One region of the Micromonospora sp. LOL_023 genome, then DNA from elsewhere that is predicted to be linked to it. Evidence: riboswitches for the same ligand, from Rfam matches in the RefSeq annotation. Region 1 holds a riboswitch; the other holds the start of a gene.
The links. Region 1 has a riboswitch for thiamine pyrophosphate ahead of ACFHVL_RS11400 (ECF transporter S component). Riboswitches for the same ligand answer to the same signal wherever they lie in the genome.
Positions count from the first base shown of each region.

Region 2: another riboswitch for thiamine pyrophosphate. It lies ahead of ACFHVL_RS09545 (thiamine phosphate synthase); the one in region 1 lies ahead of ACFHVL_RS11400 (ECF transporter S component).

Region 1 covers NZ_JBHMIM010000016.1:85,364-88,563, reverse strand. Annotated here, with positions in the region: gene ACFHVL_RS11405 (ABC transporter ATP-binding protein) at 1-911, opposite strand, end outside; gene ACFHVL_RS11400 (ECF transporter S component) at 908-1,528, opposite strand; TPP riboswitch at 1,525-1,630, opposite strand; gene ACFHVL_RS11395 (permease) at 1,847-2,863, shown strand; gene ACFHVL_RS11390 (TIGR03943 family putative permease subunit) at 2,860-3,200, shown strand, end outside.
Region 2 covers NZ_JBHMIM010000013.1:73,381-76,580, reverse strand. Annotated here, with positions in the region: gene ACFHVL_RS09555 (ABC-F family ATP-binding cassette domain-containing protein) at 1-1,383, shown strand, start outside; partial or broken gene ACFHVL_RS09550 (aldo/keto reductase) at 1,433-1,540, shown strand; TPP riboswitch at 1,780-1,891, shown strand; gene ACFHVL_RS09545 (thiamine phosphate synthase) at 1,904-2,557, shown strand; gene thiO (glycine oxidase ThiO) at 2,554-3,200, shown strand, end outside.

The sequences.
Region 1 (3,200 bases):
AGCAGCAACGCCAGGGTGGTCTTGCCGGTGCCGTTGGGTCCGAGTACCGCCAGCGCCTCGCCGGCGCGCACCGGCACCGGCTCCGGCAGCTTGGCCAGCCGTGGTGCCAGCCCGACCCGGTCGGCGGTCAGCAGCGTCTCGCCGGCGGTGGCCGTGGCCCGGCGTGCCGGCAGTGGCTGGTCCGGCACCCAGACGCCCTCGGCGGCCAGTTGCGCGCCGTACCGGTCGAAGACCTGCCCCGGAGGGCCGTCGGCGCGCACCCCGCCGCCCGGCGACAACACCACCACCCGGTCGACCAGCGGCAGCGCCTGCGCGACCCGGTGCTCCACGATGACCATCGTGGTGCGGTCGTCGACTGCGAGCGCGCCGGTGAGGGCCTCGCGGATCAGCACGGCACCGGCCGGGTCGAGGTTGGCGGTCGGTTCGTCGAGCAGCAGCAGATCGGGCTGGAGCGCGAGCACCCCGGCGAGCGCCAGTCGCTGCTGCTCGCCGCCGGAGAGTGCGGCGGTGGAGCGCTGCCGGCCGTACCGGAAGCCGACCAGATCCAGCGCGGTGTCGACCCGGTGCCAGATTTCGGCCGCCGGCACCCCTCGGTTCTCCAGCCCGAAGGCCACGTCGTCGCCGCTGCGCGCCATCACCAGCTGGGTCTGCGGGTCCTGGAAGACGATGCCGACCCGTTCCCGGGCCTTGCGCGGGTCGAGCCCGTCGACGCGGACCGTGCCGACCTGCTCGCCGGAGTCGTCCGGCAGCAGCCCGGCCACCGCCGCCAACAGGGTGCTCTTGCCCGCGCCGGACGGTCCGAGCAGCAGGACCCGTTCACCGGCGTCGACCCGCAGGTCGACGTCGCGCACCGCGAAGGCCCGGCGGCCGGCGTGGCGCCAACCGAACCCGCGCAGCTCCAGCCGGCTCACACCAGGGTGCGGTCGCGGCCGGCCGGGAACCGGTCGAGTACTCCGGTTCGGGCCAACGCCCGGGTCAGCGCGACGCTGCCGGCACCGGCCAGCACGACGGCGCTGACCACGGTGACGATGAAGATCGGAATCCGGAAGCCGACCAGGTCGTACGGTGCGTAGTAGCGGATCTGGTCGAAGATCGCGGCGCCGAGGCCGGCGGCTGCGCCGGCGGCCAGCGCCACCGGCATCCGAAACGAGCGGTACGCCACCGCGAGAAACACAAGTTCGGCACCGACGCCCTGGGCCAGCCCCTGCACGATCACCAGCGCGCCCCACTGGCTGCCCAACGCCGCGGAGACCAGCGCGGCGACCAGTTCGCAGTACAGCGCCGCGCCGGGTTTGCGGATCACCAGCGCGCCGAGCACGGCCGGCACCAGCCACACCCCGTACAGCATGGCCTGGGCGGGTGGGAAGAAGGTGAAAGCGGCCTCGGTGGCGGACCAGACCAGGCCCCAGGCCCAGAAGATCACCCCGAAGGCGACCGCGATCACCGAGGCGACCACGATGTCGACGGTCCGCCAGCTCCGGTCCGGGCGCGGCCGGGCGGTCGGGTCGGTGGCTGGGTGCTGTGTCATACGTCGCTCCAACTCCCTGCGCTGGCATTACCCAGATCAGGTTCGAGGGTCTGCGGGTCTTCCCGCACTCTCAGCGCTGGGTGCGCTCCCCTGTCGGACATGAGGTTGTCTCGCCTGACGCTAGCACCGGGCGGCCCGGGCGAACAGTGATCGCGTCCGGGTGTGGCGGTGGGCACCCCTGCGCGGGTTATCGTGGGCTGCCCGCCTCATTCACCCAGCGAAGGGGATCAGCCCGCCGTGACCGCTGCCGATCGCACCGCGACGCGCCGGGCGCGCCCGGGTGACGAGATCGACTGGGGCACGCCGGCACCGGAGGACCTGCCCGGGTCGGCCGGCACCGGTGCCCCGCCCGGCCCACCGCGCCCACCCCGGCGGCGGCTGTTCGGCGACCGCGTCGGCTCGGTGGAGGTGCTCGCCTTCCTGCTGATCGGATTGGTGATCTTCCGGGAGCCGTTGGCCAACGCCATCTCGAACCCCCGGTTGCAGACCTGGACCACGGTCTTCGTCTCGGTGATGGTCCAGGCGATGCCGTTCCTGGTGTTCGGGGTGGTGTTGTCCGCGGTGATCGCCGTTTTCGTGCCGCGGTCGTTCTGGGCGAAGGCGCTGCCGAAACATCCGGCGCTGGCCGTGCCGGTGGCCAGCGCCGCCGGAGTGGTGCTGCCCGGTTGCGAGTGTGGCTCGGTGCCGATCGCCGGTTCGCTGATCCGCCGGGGGGTGACGCCGGCCGCCGCGCTGGCGTTCCTGCTGGCCGCCCCGGCGATCAACCCGATCGTGCTGGTGTCCACGGTGGTCGCCTTCCCGAACAATCCGGAGATGGCGCTCGGGCGGGGTATCGCCAGCCTGGTCGTGGCGATGGTGATGGGTTGGCTGTGGCTGCGGCTCGGCCGCACCGACTGGATCCGGCTGCCGCACCGGCCGGACCTGGACGACCTGTCCCGGGCGCGCGCGTTCTGGGCGGCGGTCCGCCACGACATCATGCACGCCGGCGGCTTCCTGGTCATCGGCGCGATGGCTGCGGCCAGCATCAACGTGCTGGTGCCCGAGCGCTGGCTGCAGACCCTGGCGGACAACCCGGTGCTGTCGATCCTGGCCCTCGCCGTGCTCGCCGTACTGTTGTCGATCTGCTCGGAGGCCGACGCGTTCGTCGCCGCCTCGCTGTCGCAGTTCTCGCTGACGTCGCGGCTGGTGTTCCTGGTGGTCGGGCCGATGGTCGACCTGAAACTGATCTCGATGCAGGCCGGAACGTTCGGGCGCCGGTTCGCGTACCGGTTCGCTCCGGCGACGTTTGTGATCGCCGTCGTGGTGGCGGTCGCGGTGGGGACGGTGCTGCTGTGAACAAGCAAGCCCAAGGCGTGCTGCTGCTACTGCTCGGCGGTGCGGTCGTCAAGGCCAGCGTCACCGACATGTATCTGCGCTACGTCAAGGAGGTGCTGCAGCCGTTCCTGATCGCCGCTGGACTGCTGCTGATCGCCGCCGCGATCATGACGCTCTGGCACGATCTGCGCCGCCGGTCGACACCCATCCCGGCGGAGCCCCCGATCGCCGACGCCGACGGCGGGCACGACGAGCACGGTCACGGCGGGCACGCCCACCACGAGCCCAAGGTCGGCTGGCTGCTGATCCTGCCGGTGCTCGGACTGCTGCTGGTCGCCCCGCCCGCGCTCGGCTCCTA
Region 2 (3,200 bases), on a different contig from region 1:
GCCGGGGAACGCCTCGCCGTCGCCGAGCGGGTCATGCACGGCGCGGACGCCGCCGGCTCGAGCGCGGCGGCCGAAAAGGCGCAGATCGGGTACGCGAACGCGCTGGCCGCCTGGGGCGAAGCCGGCGGCTACGAGGCCGAGGTCGTCTTCGACACGGTCGCCACCACTGTGCTGGACCTGCCGTGGGAGCGGGTCAGGGACCGTCCGGTGCGGACATTGTCCGGTGGACAGCAGAAGCGGTTCGCGCTGGAGTTGCTGCTGCGCGGCACCGACGAGGTGCTGCTGCTCGACGAGCCGGACAACTTCCTCGACGTGCCCGGCAAACGCTGGCTGGAGCAGCGGCTGCGCGAGTCGACCAAGTCGGTGCTCTACGTCTCGCACGACCGGGAACTTCTGGCGCAGAGCGCCGACCGGGTGGTCGCCGTCGAAGGCGGCTCCGCCTGGACCCATCCCGGTGGCTTCGCCAGTTGGCACTCCGCCCGCACCGCCCGGCACGTCAGGCTGGAGGAGCAGCGTCGTCGATGGGACGAGGAGCACGAGAAGCTGCGCGAGCTGATGCTGATGTACAAGCAGAAGGCGGCGTACAACGACGGGTTGGCCTCGCGGTACCAGGCGGCGCAGACTCGGCTGCGCAAGTTCGAGGAGGCCGGCCCGCCGCCGCTGCCGCCCAAGGACCAGTCGCTGCGGATGCGGCTGTCCGGCGGCCGGACCGCCAAACGCGCGGTCATCTGTGAGCAACTGGAGCTGGACGGGCTGACGTACCCGTTCGACCTGGAGATCTGGTACGGCGACCGGGTCGCGGTGCTCGGTGCCAACGGCACCGGCAAGTCGCACTTTCTGCGGCTGCTGGCGCGGGGCGGCACCGACCCGGACCCGGCTGCCGGACCGATCGCCGGTGCCACCCTGGCCCCGGTGGCGCACGGCGGAACGGTCCGGCTCGGTGCCCGGGTGCGCCCCGGACACTTCTCGCAGACCCACGACCGGCCCGAACTGCTCGACCAGACCCTCGCCGACGTGCTGTGGCGCGGCGACGACCACCGCGACGGGATGGACCGGCACGCGGCGATGGGCGTGCTGTCCCGCTACGACCTGGCCGGGCAGGGCGACCAGCGCTTCGGCACCCTCTCCGGTGGGCAGCAGGCGCGGTTCCTGGTGCTGCTGCTGGAGCTGTCCGGCGCCACCCTGCTGCTGCTCGACGAGCCGACCGACAACCTGGACCTGGCATCGGCGGAAGCGCTGGAGGAAGGGCTGAAAGCTTTCGAGGGTACGGTGATCGCCGTCACCCACGACCGTTGGTTCACCCGGTCGTTCGACCGGTTCGTGCTGTTCCGTGGCGACGGTGACGTGGTGGAGGTGCCAGAGCCGTTCTGGGACGTCGGCTGACCGGCGCGCCGCGCGGTCGGCGTCGTAGGGGGTGGCCGGTGTGGCTGAGATGATCTATCGCCGGTTGGGCGATTCGGGCTTGATGGTGTCGGCGATCGACGCCGGCATCACCCTGTTCGACACCGCAGACATCTACGGCACCCCGCACGGCGGGTCCGCGTGCGGAAGCCGCCGGGACGGGAGACAACCTACTCCCGTTTTCGTTGATCCCCTCAGGGGATTTTTATCCCCCGAGGGGATCAGGTCAAAACAGAGTTCCCTGTCTGTGGGCCGCACAGTCCGCGACGCTACCCGGCGGTGAGCCTGGTCACGGACGAGGGCGGCCGCGGGTGGCGGATCGAAGGTTGCCTCCGATTGGCCCTTGGCGGATCGCGAAGTCCGTCGTACGGTAACAGGCAAGTAACCCACGGGAGCCCGATGCATCGGGCTGAGAGGGAGGCTGACGCAGCCTCCGACCGTCGAACCTGATCCGGGTAATGCCGGCGCAGGGAGGAGTATCGCTGTGCCGTCCCTTGGGCGACTGCATCTGATCACCGACACCCGACCCGGGTGCGACCCGCTCGGCGTACTGCGGGCAGCGCTCGCGGCAGCCAGGTCCGCCGACGCCACGCCCGACCTGGTCGTGCAGGTGCGCGTCGAGGACGACATGACCGACCGGGACGCGTACGAGCTGACCGCCCGCGCGGTCGCCGAATGCGCCGCGAATCAGGTCGGCTGCCTGGTCAACGATCGGCTGCACGTCGCGCTCGCCACCGGCGCGGCCGGCGCGCACGTCGGCGCGCTGGACCTGCCGGTCGACGCCGCCCGCCGGGTGCTCGGGCCGGCCGCGATCCTCGGTGCCACCGCCCGCGACCCGGCTACCGGGCGGGCGGCGGTCGCCGCCGGGGCGACGTACCTCGGGGTCGGGCCGTGCTACGCCACCGGCACCAAGACCGGGCTGCCGGACCCGATCGGGCCGGCCGGTCTCGCCGCCGTCGCCGCGGCGGTCGACGTGCCGGTGATCGCGATCGCCGGAGTCACTGTGGACCGGGTGCCGGAACTGCTGGCCGCCGGAGCACACGGTGTCGCGGTGGTCGGCGCGATCGCCGCCGCCGCCGACCCGGGCCGGGCCACCGCCGAGCTGCTGGCGGCGCTGCGCCGGCGGCCGGCCACTCAGACCGGCGCGTCGCGATGACCAGGTCGGCTGGCGGCGCGGATGTGGCGGTGGTCGGCGGTGGGCCGATCGGGATGAGCATCGCCTGGCGCTGCTCCCAGCGTGGGCTGCGTACCGTCCTTTACGACCCGGCACCCGGATCCGGGGCGTCGTCGGTCGCCGCCGGCATGCTCGCACCGGTCGCCGAGTCCAACTTCGGCGAGACCACGCTGACCCGGCTGCTGGTCGACTCGGCGGCCCGCTGGCCGGGGTTCGCCGCCGAGCTGACCGCCGTCACCGGCCACGACATCGGCTACCGCACCGAGGGCACCCTCGTCGTCACGCTCACCGCCGATGACCGGCGCGAGGCGGAGCGGCTCTGGGCGTACCAGCAGAGTCTGGACCTGCCGATCACGCTGCTGCGCGCCACGGCGCTGCGGGATCGCGAACCGGCGTTGTCCCCGAGGGCGCGCGGCGGCGCGCTGATGCCCGACGACCACCAGGTCGACCCGCGCCGGCTGGTCGCGGCGTTGGACACCGCGCTGGACCGGGCCGGGGTCACCGTCGTCCCGCAGCCGGTCACCGACCTTTCCACCTTGGACGCACGGGTGGTCGTGGTCGCCGCCGGTTGCGGTTCGGCGGCGCTGACCGGGCTGCCGGTCCGCCCGGTCAAGGGGCAGATCCT